Linked DNA regions of Sporichthya polymorpha DSM 43042. The protein of the gene in region 1 interacts with the protein of each later gene in a pairwise test. Links are inferred from orthologs where the notes say so. Each region holds a gene or a part of one and is shown on either strand. Other genes may lie near its edges.

Region 1 (5,785 bases):
CCCGGTACCGACCGGTCGCGAGGAGGAGTGGCGCTTCACCCCGATGCGTCGCCTGCGCGGTCTGCACGACGGGACCGCGAAGGGCGACGGCAAGGTTGTCGTGTCCGTCGACGCCGGTGAGGGCGTGACCGTCGAGACCGTGGGTCGCGACGACCCGCGGGTCGGAAAGGTCGGCGCCCCCACCGACCGGGTCGCGGAGGCGGCGTTCACCGCGATCCAGACGGCCACGGTCGTGACGGTGCCTCAGGAACTGGAGCCGGCTCCGACGGTCATCACCGTCCGCGGTGAGGACGCCGACGGCGCCGCTTTCGGGCACATCGTCATCGACGTCAAGCCGTTCGCGGTCGCGACGGTCGTGCTCGACCACCTGGGTTCGGCCACGTACGCCGGCACCGTCGAGGTGCACGTCGGCGACAGCGCGAACCTGACGCTGGTCAGCGTGCAGGACTGGGCCGACGACGCCGTGCACCTCGCGCACCAGCGGATCTCGCTCGGCCGCGACGCAAAGGTCAAGGCCATCGCGGTCACGTTCGGCGGGAACCTGGTTCGCCTCTACCCACAGGTGCACTACACGGCCCAGGGCGGCGACGCCGAGATGCTCGGCCTGTACTTCGCCGACGCCGGCCAGCACCTCGAGCACCGGCTGCGGATCGACCACACGGTGCCGAACTGCCGCAGCAACGTCGCCTACAAGGGCGCGCTGCAGGGCGACAAGGCGCACACGGTCTGGATCGGCGACGTCATCATCGGCGCCGAGGCGACCGGGACCGACACGTACGAGCTCAACCGCAACCTGCTGCTGACGGACGGAGCCTCTGCGGACTCCGTCCCGAACCTGGAGATCTACACCGGCGAGGTCGCCGGCGCGGGTCACGCCAGCGCCACCGGTCGCTTCGACGACGAGCAGCTGTTCTACCTGCAGTCGCGCGGCATCCGCGAGGACGAGGCCCGCCGCATGGTCGTCCGCGGCTTCTTCGGCGAGATCATCGGCCGGATCGGGGTCCCGATCGTCCAGACCCGGCTGCTGCAGAAGATCGACGCCGAGCTCGCCAAGACCCTTAACTGACAGTCGGGGGCTCCGCCCCCCGACGACCCCCCGAAGACAACCGCAACTGATCGCCCATCAGAGAAGAGCTTCAAAGATATGAGCACCCTGGCTATCAAGGACCTTCACGTCTCGGTCGAGACGCCTGAGGGCGTCAAGGAGATCCTCAAGGGGGTCACCCTGACGATCAACGCGGGCGAGACCCACGCCGTGATGGGCCCCAACGGGTCGGGCAAGTCGACGTTGGCCTACACGATCGCGGGGCACCCGAAGTACCAGGTGACGAGCGGCACCATCACGCTCGACGGCGAGGACGTCCTCGCGATGAGCGTCGACGAGCGCGCCCGCGCCGGGCTCTTCCTCGCGATGCAGTACCCGGTCGAGGTTCCGGGCGTGAGCGTCTCGAACTTCCTCCGCACCGCGAAGACCGCGATCGACGGCGAGGCCCCCAAGCTGCGCACGTGGGTCAAGGACGTCAAGGGCGCCATGGACGCGCTCGCGATGGACCCGTCCTTCGCCGAGCGCAACGTCAACGAGGGCTTCTCCGGTGGTGAGAAGAAGCGCCACGAGACGCTGCAGCTGGAGCTGCTGAACCCGAAGGTCGCGATCCTCGACGAGACCGACTCCGGTCTCGACATCGACGCGCTCAAGGTCGTGTCGGAGGGCGTGAACCGGTTCCGCTCCGGCGGCGACAAGGGTCTGCTGCTGATCACGCACTACACCCGGATCCTGCGCTACATCTCGCCGGACTTCGTCCACGTCTTCGTCGGCGGCCGGTTCGTCGAGGAGGGTGGCCCGGAGCTCGCCGAGCAGCTCGAGGCCGAGGGCTACGAGCGCTTCCTCGCTAAGGCCGGAGCCTGACGGTGGCTCAGCTGGCGGGGCTGCTCGACCTGGAGAAGATCCGGGCCGACTTCCCGATCCTGGAGCGGCGCCTCGCGGACGACCGTCCGCTGGTCTACCTGGACTCGGCGAACACGTCGCAGAAGCCGCAGTCGGTGATCGATGCGATCTCCGAGCACTACGCGCTGCACAACGCCAACGTGGCGCGCGCGGCGCACCAGCTCGGGGAGGAGGCGACGGCCGCGTTCGAGGGCGCCCGCGACAAGGTCGCGGCGTTCGTGAACGCGCCCAGCCGCGACGGCGTCATCTTCACCAAGAACGCCTCCGAGGCGCTCAACCTGGTGGCGAACGTCCTCGCGAACGCGGGCGATCCGTACGGGTTCGGTCCCGGTGACGAGGTCGTCATCACCGAGATGGAGCACCACTCCAACATCGTGCCGTGGCAGCTCGCGTGCGAGCGGACCGGCGCGACGCTGCGGTGGTTCGGCATCACGGACGAGGGCCGGCTCGACCTGTCGAACATCGACGACCTGATCACCGAGCGGACCAAGGTCGTCTCGGTCGTGTGGGTGTCGAACGCGCTCGGCACGGTCAACCCCGTCGAGGAGATCACGCGGCGGGCGCACGAGGTCGGCGCGCTGGTCGTCGTCGACGCCTCCCAGTCCGTGACGCAGATGCCGGTGGACCTCACCGCGCTCGGGGCCGACTTCGTCGCGTTCACCGGGCACAAGCTGTGCGGTCCGACGGGCATCGGCGTGCTGGTCGCGAAGCCGGAACTGCTCAACCAGCTCCCGCCGTTCCTCGGCGGCGGCGAGATGATCGAGATCGTCCGCATGGAGGGCTCGACCTACGCGCCGGCGCCGCACCGCTTCGAGGCCGGAACCCCGCCGATCGTGCAGGCCGTCGGGCTCGGTGTCGCGCTGGACTACCTGTCGGCGATCGGCATGGAGGCGATCCGCGCCCACGAGCACGCGCTCACCGGGTACGCGCTCGACGCACTGAAGCAGGTGGACGGGCTGCGCATCCTCGGCCCGACCGAGAACGTCGACCGTGGCGGGGCCATCAGCTTCGAGCTCGGTGACATTCACCCGCATGACGTCGGGCAGGTGCTCGACTCGCGCGGCGTCGCTGTCCGCGGCGGCCACCACTGCGCCCGTCCGGTCCACGCCCGGTTCGGCGTCACCGCGTCGACCCGCGCCTCGTTCTACCTCTACACGAAGCCCGAGGAAATTGATGCCCTCGTCGAGGGGTTGGACGCCGTGAAGGCCTTCTTCTCGAGGGGAGCGTGAGGCCGTGAGTGATGTGGACGCGCTCTACCAGGAGATCATCCTCGACCACTACCGCAACCCCCGGCACAAGGGGTTGCGGGACCCGTTCGAGGCCGAGGTGCACCACGTCAACCCGACGTGCGGCGACGAGGTGACGCTGCGGGTGCACATGGTCGACGGGAAGGTCGCCGACGTCTCGTACGACAGCCTCGGCTGCTCGATCAGCCAGGCCTCGGCCTCGGTGCTGACCGAGCTGCTCATCGGCAAGACCCTCGACGAGGCCATGGCCGTGCACGAGGAGTTCCTGGCCCTCATGCAGTCCAAGGGTCAGGCCACCCCGGACGAGGACGTCCTCGAGGACGCGGTCGCCTTCGCCGGAGTTTCGAAGTACCCCGCCCGCATCAAGTGCGCGTTGCTTTCCTGGATGGCCTGGAAGGACGCGACGGCGCAAGCCGTCGGAAAGACAAGCACTGAAACGGCACAATCGCTCGCGAACGGAGCTACGACATGACCACCAGCGCACCGACCGAGGACGACCTGACCGAGGCCCTGCGCGACGTCGTCGACCCGGAGCTCGGCATCAACGTCGTCGACCTCGGCCTCGTCTACGGGGTCAGCGTCGACGAGTCGAACATCGCGACCATCGACATGACCCTGACGTCCGCGGCCTGCCCGCTGACCGACGTGATCGAGGACCAGACCCGCGCCGCCCTCGAGGGCCTCGTCGCGGACTTCCGCATCAACTGGGTCTGGATGCCCCCGTGGGGCCCCGACAAGATCACCGACGACGGCCGCGAGCAGCTCCGCGCACTCGGGTTCAACGTCTAGGTCGTGGTGCGATCCGTCGAGGTCGAGGCGGAGCGCATCCCACGGTGGTTCGCCAACTTCGCCGACCGGAACGACGGTCTGACGGAGGTTTCGGCGACGACGGACGGCGTGCGCGCGGTCGGCGGCAACGGGACGGTCGCTGAGTGCGTGCCGCCGTTCCTCCGTCTCTGGGCCCCGGCCGGTGACCCCGTGGCGGCGCTCGCGGCGCACGCGGTCGCCGAGCGGAGGGTGGGTGTGCTGCTCGTCCGGCTCGGCGGGTTCGCGGCCGGCGTCTTCGTCGGCCCGGCGCTGACGGAGTCCAAGGTCGGGTCCCGGCACGTCCAGGGCCGCACCGCGGCCGGTGGCTGGTCCCAGCAGCGCTTCGCCCGGCGCCGGGCCAACCAGGCCGACCAGGCCCTCGACGCCGCCGCCGAGACCGCGGCGCGGATCCTCGTCCCGGTCGCCGGCGACCTCGACGCCCTCGTCCTGGGCGGGGAGCGCAAGGCCGTCGACCGCGTCCTCGCCGACCGGGCCCTCGCGCCGCTGCGGGACGTCCCCGTCGAGCCGCGGTTCCTTCCCGTCCCCGACCCCCGCCTCGACGTCCTCCGCTCCACGCCCGCCCGCTTCCGCGCGGTGACGATCCACCTCACCGACCCCGCCTGAGCCCACCTGGAGATGACATCTCCACGGGAAATCGGCGATCTCGTTGGAGATGTCATCTCCACTGGAATCGGCGATCTCGTTGGAGATGTCATCTCCAGTGCAGGGGCGCTTAGGGTCGAGGTATGCGCGCGCCGGTCGCGGTGGTGGCGGTTCTCCTGGCTGCGGGGGTCCTGGGGAGCGTCGGCGCCTGCAGCGACGAGGGGACGGGAACGCTGCCCGCGCCGGCGGCGACCGCGACGGTGCCAGGCGCGAGTGCGACGCCGGCCGGGACCACGGTGCGGGAGGCGCGGCTCGCGATCGTCGGGGACGTCATGCTCGGGCGGCGGGTCGGGGCCGCGATCCGGGACGACCCCGCGGGGCCGTTGCGGCCGACCGCGACGCGGCTGGCGGGGGCGGACCTCACGATCGGCACGTTCGAGTCGACGCTGTCGCGGCTGGGCCGGCCCACGCAGGGCGAGGACTCGTTCAGCGCGGACCCCGCCGTGCTGGACGGGCTGGAGCTCGCGGGGTTCGACCTGCTGTCGCTGGCGAACAACCACGTCGGGGACTTCGGGGCGCGCTCGCTCGTCGACACGGTGCGCCGGCTGCGCGCGGCGGGGTTCGCCACGGTGGGCGCGGGCGCCGACGCGGCGGACGCCCGCGAGCCCGTGGTGCTGGAGGCGAACGGACTGCGGGTCGGGGTGCTGGCCTTCAACGCGATCGGTGAGACCCCGCGGGTGGGGGAGCGCCGTCCCGGCGCCGTGACCCTGGCGATGCAGCCGCGGCTCGGCGACCTGAGCGAGACGGACCTGCGCGCGATGACCGACGCGATCCGCGACCTCGACGCGAGGACCGACGCCGTCCTCGTACTCCCGCACTGGGGCGAGCAGTACACGCACGTCCCGGTGCGCGACCAGCGGCGGGTGGCCCGCGCGCTGGTGGCCGCCGGGGCGGACCTCGTCGTCGGGAGCCACCCCCACGTGGTGCAGGCGGCCGAACGCATCGGGTCGAGCTTCGTCGCGTACTCGCTCGGCAACTTCGTCTTCGACATGGACTTCTCGGTCCCGACCCAGCAAGGAGTGATCCTCGAGGTCACGCTGCGGGCGCTCGACGGCGACGCCACGGTCGACCGGACCACCTTCGTGCCGTACCGGATCGGGGCAGACTTCGCCCCGCGCGTCCT
Region 2 (5,879 bases), 930 kb from region 1 along the record:
GACCGAGGCCCACGGTGGCTCGGTGACCGTGCTCTGCATGGGGCCGGACTCGGCCACGGAGGCCATTCGCAAGGCGCTCTCGATGGGTGCCGACGACGCCGTGCACGTCGTCGACGACGCCCTCAAGGGTTCGTGCGCCGCGACGACGTCGCTGGTGCTCGCCAAGGCCCTCGAGCGCATCGGGGACTACGACCTGGTCATCGCCGGGTCGGAGGCCTCCGACGCCCGGACCTCGGTCGTGCCGGCGATGCTCGCCGAGCGCCTCGGGATCCCGCAGGTCACCTTCGTGAACAAGGTCGAGGTCGACCCGAACGCGAAGACCCTCAAGGCCAACCGCATCACCGACGACGGCTACCAGGTCGTCGAGGCCTCGCTGCCCGCGATGATCTCGGCCGTCGAGAAGATGAACGAGCCGCGGTACCCCTCGTTCAAGGGGATCATGGCCGCGAAGAAGAAGCCGGTCGAGACCGTGTCGCTCGGCGACCTCGGCATCGATGCCGGTGAGGTCGGACTGGCGGGTTCCTGGACCCAGGTCAACTCCAGCGCGGACCGGCCCCCGCGGTCGGCCGGCACCATCGTCGAGGACGACGGCAACGGTGGCACCGCGCTCGTGGACTTCCTCGCGTCCAAGAAGTTCGTCTAAGGCGAGAAGGAGATACGGAAATGTCGCAGGTTCTCGTTCTCGTCGAGCACACCGACGGTGCGCTGAAGAAGGTCAGCCTCGAGCTGCTGACCATGGCCAAGGCCGTGGGTGAGCCGGCGGCCGTGTTCGTCGGCTCCGGCATCGACAACGCCGCGGACAAGCTGGCCGAGTACGGCGCGGAGACCATCTACGTCGCCGACGACGCCGAGCTCACGGGCTACGTCGTGGCCCCGGTCGCCGAGGTGCTGGCCAAGCTGGTCGCGGAGCAGTCCCCGGCCGCCGTCCTGGTCGCCGCCACCGCCACCGGCAAGGAGATCGCCGGTCGCCTGGCCATCAAGACCAACTCCGGTGTCCTCACCGACGCCACCGGGCTGACCAGCGAGGGCGGTTCCGTCGTCGCCGAGCAGTCGATCTTCGGTGGCGCCACGGTCGTGCAGTCCTCGGCCACCAAGGGCACCCCGATCATCGCGGTGCTCCCGAACGCCACCCCGCCGGAGGCCGCGCCGGCCGCCGGCAACCGCGTCCCGGTCTCGGTGGAGCTCTCGGCCGCCGCCAAGGGCGCGAAGATCGTCGACTCCGTCATCGAGGAGAAGGGCGAGCGTCCGGAGCTCACCGAGGCCTCGATCGTCGTCTCCGGCGGTCGCGGTGTCGGTTCGGCCGAGAACATGTCGGTCGTCGAGAAGCTCGCGGACTCGCTCGGCGCGGCCGTGGGCGCCTCCCGCGCCGTCGTCGACGCCGGCTGGTACCCGCACAACTCGCAGGTCGGTCAGACCGGCAAGACCGTCTCGCCGCAGCTGTACATCGCGGCGGGCATCTCCGGTGCGATCCAGCACCGCGCCGGCATGCAGACCTCGAAGACGATCGTCGCGGTGAACAAGGACCGCGAGGCCCCGATCTTCGAGCTCGCCGACTACGGCGTCGTCGGCGACCTGCACAAGGTCCTGCCGCAGGCCACCGACGAGATCACGAAGCGCAAGTAAGCATTTCCCCGAAAGCGCACTATGGCACCCGCGAAAGCAAAATGCGGGTGCCATTCTGCGCTTTCGGAGAAGCTCAACGGTGCTGTCCTGCGCTTTCGGGGAGCCGCGGGAACAACGCGCCCGCGGGTCGCGATTAGGCTCTTGTGGCGATGACGTACCTGGACCACGCGGCGACGACGCCGATGCTTCCCGAGGCGCTGGCCGCGATGACGGCCGAGCTCGGGCGCGTCGGGAACCCCTCGTCGCTGCACGGCAGCGGCCGATCGGCCCGCCGGGTGGTCGAGGAGTCGCGCGAGACCGTCGCCGCGGCGCTCGGGTGCCGGCCCGGTGAGGTCGTGTTCACCGGGGGCGGCACGGAGGCCGACAACCTCGCGCTCAAGGGCCTGTACTGGGCCCGGTCCGCGGAGGACGGAGCGCGCCGGCGGATCCTGATCAGCGCCGTGGAGCACCACGCGGTGCTCGACCCTGCGGAGTGGCTCGCACGTCACCAGGGCGCGGAGCTGGAGATCCTGCCCGTCGACGAGCTCGGGCGGCTGCAGCCGGAGACGTTGCGGGCAGCGATCGGGCGCGACCCCGAGTCGGTCGCGCTGGTCTCGGTGATGTGGGCCAACAACGAGGTCGGGACGGTTCAGCCGATCGCCGAGCTCGCCGCGATCGCGCGGGAGTTCGAGATCCCGCTGCACTCGGACGCCGTGCAGGCCGTCGGGCAGCTGCCGGTCGACTTCGCCGGGTCCGGGGTGTCCGCGATGGCGCTGACCGGCCACAAGCTCGGCGGGCCCCTCGGTATCGGGGCGCTCGTGCTCGCGCGCGGGACGGTGCCGACGCCGCTGCTGCACGGCGGCGGTCAGGAGCGCGACGTCCACTCCGGGACGCTGGACACGCCCGCGATCGCGGGCTTCGCGGCCGCCGTCGAGACGTCGGTGCGCAACCTCGAGGCTCACACCGCGACGCTGCTGCGCCTTCGCTCCGACCTCGTCGACGGCGTGCTGGCCGCGGTGCCCGACGCCCGCTACAACGGCGACCCCGACAGACGCCTGCCCGGCAACGCCCACTTCTCGTTCCCCGGCTGCGAGGGCGACTCGCTGCTGATGCTGCTCGACGCCCGGGGCATCGAGTGCTCGACCGGCTCCGCGTGCTCGGCCGGCGTCGCGCGGCCCTCACACGTGCTGCTCGCGATGGGGCACGACGAGCCCTCGGCCCGCAGTTCGCTGCGGTTCTCCCTCGGCCACACCTCGACCGAGGCCGACGTCGCCGACCTGCTCGAGGCGCTGCCCCCGGTGGTGGAGCGCGCCCGCCGCGCCGGTGAGATCGCGGCCGCCCGGCACAAGCGGGCCTGAGATGCCCGTCCTCGCGGTTCCGTGAACGTCCTGGCGGCACTGTCCGGGGGCGTGGACTCCGCCGTCGCGGCGGCCCGCGCCGTCGAGGCCGGCCACGACGTCACCGGCGTCCACCTCGCGCTGGCCGAGGCGCCGGACAACCCGCGCGGCAAGGGCTGCTGCACCCCCGAGGACGCCCGGGACGCGCGCCGCGTCGCCGACGTCCTGGGCATCCCGTTCTACGTCTGGGACCTCGCCGAGCGGTTCCGCGCCGACGTGGTCGACGACTTCGTCGCCGAGTACGCCGCCGGCCGCACCCCGAACCCGTGCCTGCGCTGCAACGAATCGATCAAGTTCGCCGCGGTGCTGGACCGCGCGATCGGGCTGGGGTTCGACGCGGTCTGCACGGGGCACTACGCGCGCCTGATTGACGGTCCGTCAGGTCGCGAGCTGCACCGGGCGGTCGACCCGGACAAGGACCAGTCCTACGTGCTCGGCGTGCTGGAGGCGGACCAGCTCGCGCACGCGATGTTCCCGCTCGGCGACTCGGTGAAGGGCGACGTCCGCGCCGAGGCCGAGGCCCGTGGGCTCGCCGTTGCGGCCAAGCCGGACAGCCACGACATCTGCTTCATCCCCGACGGCGACACCGCCGGGTTCCTGCGCAAGCGGCTGGGGGAGCGGCCGGGCGAGCTCGTCGACACCGCCGGCGCGGTGCTGGGGGAGCACTCCGGCGCGTACGGCTTCACGGTCGGGCAGCGGAAGGGCCTGCGCATCGGCACCCCCGCCCCCGACGGCCGCCCCCGCTACGTCCTCGACGTCTCCGTCGTCGACAACCGCGTCACCGTCGGGCCCGCCGAGGCCCTCGACGTCCGTGGCCTGACGGCCGACCGCCCCCGCTGGTGCGGCGACGCACTGCTGGGCTCGAGCGAGTGCCTCGTCCAGTTCCGGGCCCACGGCGACCCCGTCCCCGCCGCCGTCACCGCCATCGAGGGGGGCCTCCAGATCGCGTTCGCGACCCCCGTCCGCGGCGTCGCCCCCGGCCAGGCCGCCGTCCTCTACGACGGCACCCGCGTCCTCGGCTCCGCCACCATCGCCGCCACCGTCCGCTAGGCCCCCGGGGCTGACCCGCCCCCGCCCCCGCCGTTCCCCGCCCCCGCCGTTCCCCGCCCCCCGCCGTTCCCCGCCCCGCCGTTCTCCCGAAAGCGCACTCTGGCACCTCCGAAAGCAAAATCCGGGTGCTGGACTGCGCTTTCGGGAGACGGGGCGGGGTGCTGTCCTGCGCTTTCGGGGGAGCGGGGCGGAGTTGTCCACAGCGCGCACACCCCCGAAGTTGTCCACAGGTCGGGCCGACGGGACAGCCGAGTCACCGAAGCTTCCGCCCATGACCGATGCAGAACTTCTCCACGGGCCGTTTCGCCGCTGCGAGGGCCTGGAAGCTGGTTTGACGGCGCGTCAGGTGAACGGATCGCGCTTCCGGCTGATCACGAAGGACGTCCACGTCGCCGCGGAGACGCCGCTCGATCTCCCGACGCGGTGCGCGGCGTTCGGGAAGGCCGTCGACATCCCGTTCGTGTTCAGCCACTTCACCGCCGCGGAGCTCTACAACGTCCCGATCGATGCGGACCAGAAGATTCACATCAGTGTCCGCTCGGAGATCGAGCCGCGGATGCGGGGGCTGGTCGCGCATCGCGTGCTGGACCTCGGGAACGTCTGGCACGTGCGCGGCTTTCCCGTCACCTCTCCGGGGCGGACCTTCGTCGACCTCGCGTCGAAGCTGGATCTGACGTCGCTCTGCGTCGCCGGGGACGTCCTCGGGGCCCGCAGCAGCCTGGACGAGATCGACCGCGCGATCGCGCTGGGCGTCGCCCGCCGGGGGATACGCCTGGCGAGGGAGGCGCGGGCACTGCTGAACCCGGCCGCGAAGTCTCCGCAGGAGACGCGGGTGCGGGTGCTGCTCACCCTCGCCGGCGTCCCGCCGCTGGCGGTGAACGAGCCCGCGATCGGCCGGGACGGTCGGCCGTTCGCCGAACCGGACCTGGGGGAGCACACGGTTCTGGTCGCGATCGAGATCGAGGGCAGCCATCACCAGACCGATCGCGATCAGTGGCGGCGGGACATCCGACGCGACGCGGCCTACCGGGACAACGGCTGGATCCTCATCAAGGTCACGAGGGAGGACATCTACTTCCGGCCGCAGTGGATCGTCGAGCAGGTCATCGCGGCCCTCCGCGCCCGCGGCATGCGCTGGTGACGCACGGCCAGGTGCCATCGACTCCCGAAAGCGCAGCGCAGCACCCGCATTTTGCTTTCGGACGTGTCGCACTGCGCTTTCGGGAGAACAGCCGCCGCGGCGCGCACGAGCCGGGGAGGTGGGGGTCAGACCGCCGCGGCGAGGCGGGCGGTGCCGGGGCCGGAGAGGGCGGGGAGGGCGGCGGCGGTGCGGCCGGTCAGCAGGAGGAGCAGGTCCGCGGCGGGGCCGGAGACGTCCTCACCAGCGCCGGCGGACCAGTCGAGGTCGGTGGCCTGCAGGCGGAGGCCCCGCAGGCGCCGGCGGGCCCAGAACGGCCAGCCCATGCGCCAGACCCGCTCGAGGCCGGCCGCGGCCGCGACGGGCGGCATCGGGACGGACCGGCCGAGCGGCCGGGTGACGTCCTGGACGTGGACGAGGGTGTCGAAGACGAGGTTGTCGAGCGTCGTGATCGCGGGCTTGCGGCGGATGTCGGCGACGTCGCGGAGTTCGGCCACGAGGTCAGGGATGCGGCCCGCGTGCCGGATCGCCAGGTCCCGGTTGATGCGGTCGAAGTCGCCGCGGGCGCGGACGGCCATGGCGAGGATCCGCGGCAATCCCGGGGACCGCGGGGTGAAGGCGACGTGCGCGGCGACGTCCCGGATCCGCCACGCCTCGCAGAGCGAGGGGTGCTCCCACTGCTCCGGGCTCAG

Evidence for each region.
Region 2: the proteins of sufU (region 1) and SPOPO_RS0117940 interact in binary tests that used the Escherichia coli proteins (3 or more experiments, as listed by UniProt). The link is inferred for Sporichthya polymorpha DSM 43042 from one-to-one orthologs.

Annotation. Positions count from the first base shown.
Region 1 is NZ_KB913029.1:4,633,138-4,638,922, reverse strand. What follows is about bases 2,199-4,925. They hold sufU (Fe-S cluster assembly sulfur transfer protein SufU), read left to right. Parts: upstream 2,199-3,187; coding sequence 3,188-3,664; downstream 3,665-4,925. Other genes in these bases: SPOPO_RS0122550 (CapA family protein), read left to right, coding at 4,746-4,925; SPOPO_RS0122555 (acVLRF1 family peptidyl-tRNA hydrolase), read left to right, coding at 3,985-4,623; SPOPO_RS0122560 (metal-sulfur cluster assembly factor), read left to right, coding at 3,661-3,981; SPOPO_RS0122570 (cysteine desulfurase), read left to right, coding at 2,199-3,174. In the rest of the region: Fe-S cluster assembly protein SufD, read left to right, coding at 1-1,066; Fe-S cluster assembly ATPase SufC, read left to right, coding at 1,145-1,906; more of SPOPO_RS0122570, read left to right, coding at 1,909-2,198; more of SPOPO_RS0122550, read left to right, coding at 4,926-5,785. UniProt on the Escherichia coli protein: A scaffold on which IscS assembles Fe-S clusters. Exists as 2 interconverting forms, a structured (S) and disordered (D) form. The D-state is the preferred substrate for IscS.
Region 2 is NZ_KB913029.1:3,700,395-3,706,273, forward strand. Bases 1,046-3,866 are described here. They hold SPOPO_RS0117940 (cysteine desulfurase family protein), read left to right. Parts: upstream 1,046-1,772; coding sequence 1,773-2,960; downstream 2,961-3,866. Other genes in these bases: SPOPO_RS0117935 (electron transfer flavoprotein subunit alpha/FixB family protein), read left to right, coding at 1,046-1,623; mnmA (tRNA 2-thiouridine(34) synthase MnmA), read left to right, coding at 2,982-3,866. Also shown: SPOPO_RS0117930 (electron transfer flavoprotein subunit beta/FixA family protein), read left to right, coding at 1-643; more of SPOPO_RS0117935, read left to right, coding at 664-1,045; more of mnmA, read left to right, coding at 3,867-4,049; SPOPO_RS30350 (PDDEXK family nuclease), read left to right, coding at 4,396-5,190; SPOPO_RS0117955 (maleylpyruvate isomerase family mycothiol-dependent enzyme), read right to left, coding at 5,316-5,879. UniProt on the Escherichia coli protein: Master enzyme that delivers sulfur to a number of partners involved in Fe-S cluster assembly, tRNA modification or cofactor biosynthesis. Catalyzes the removal of elemental sulfur from cysteine to produce alanine.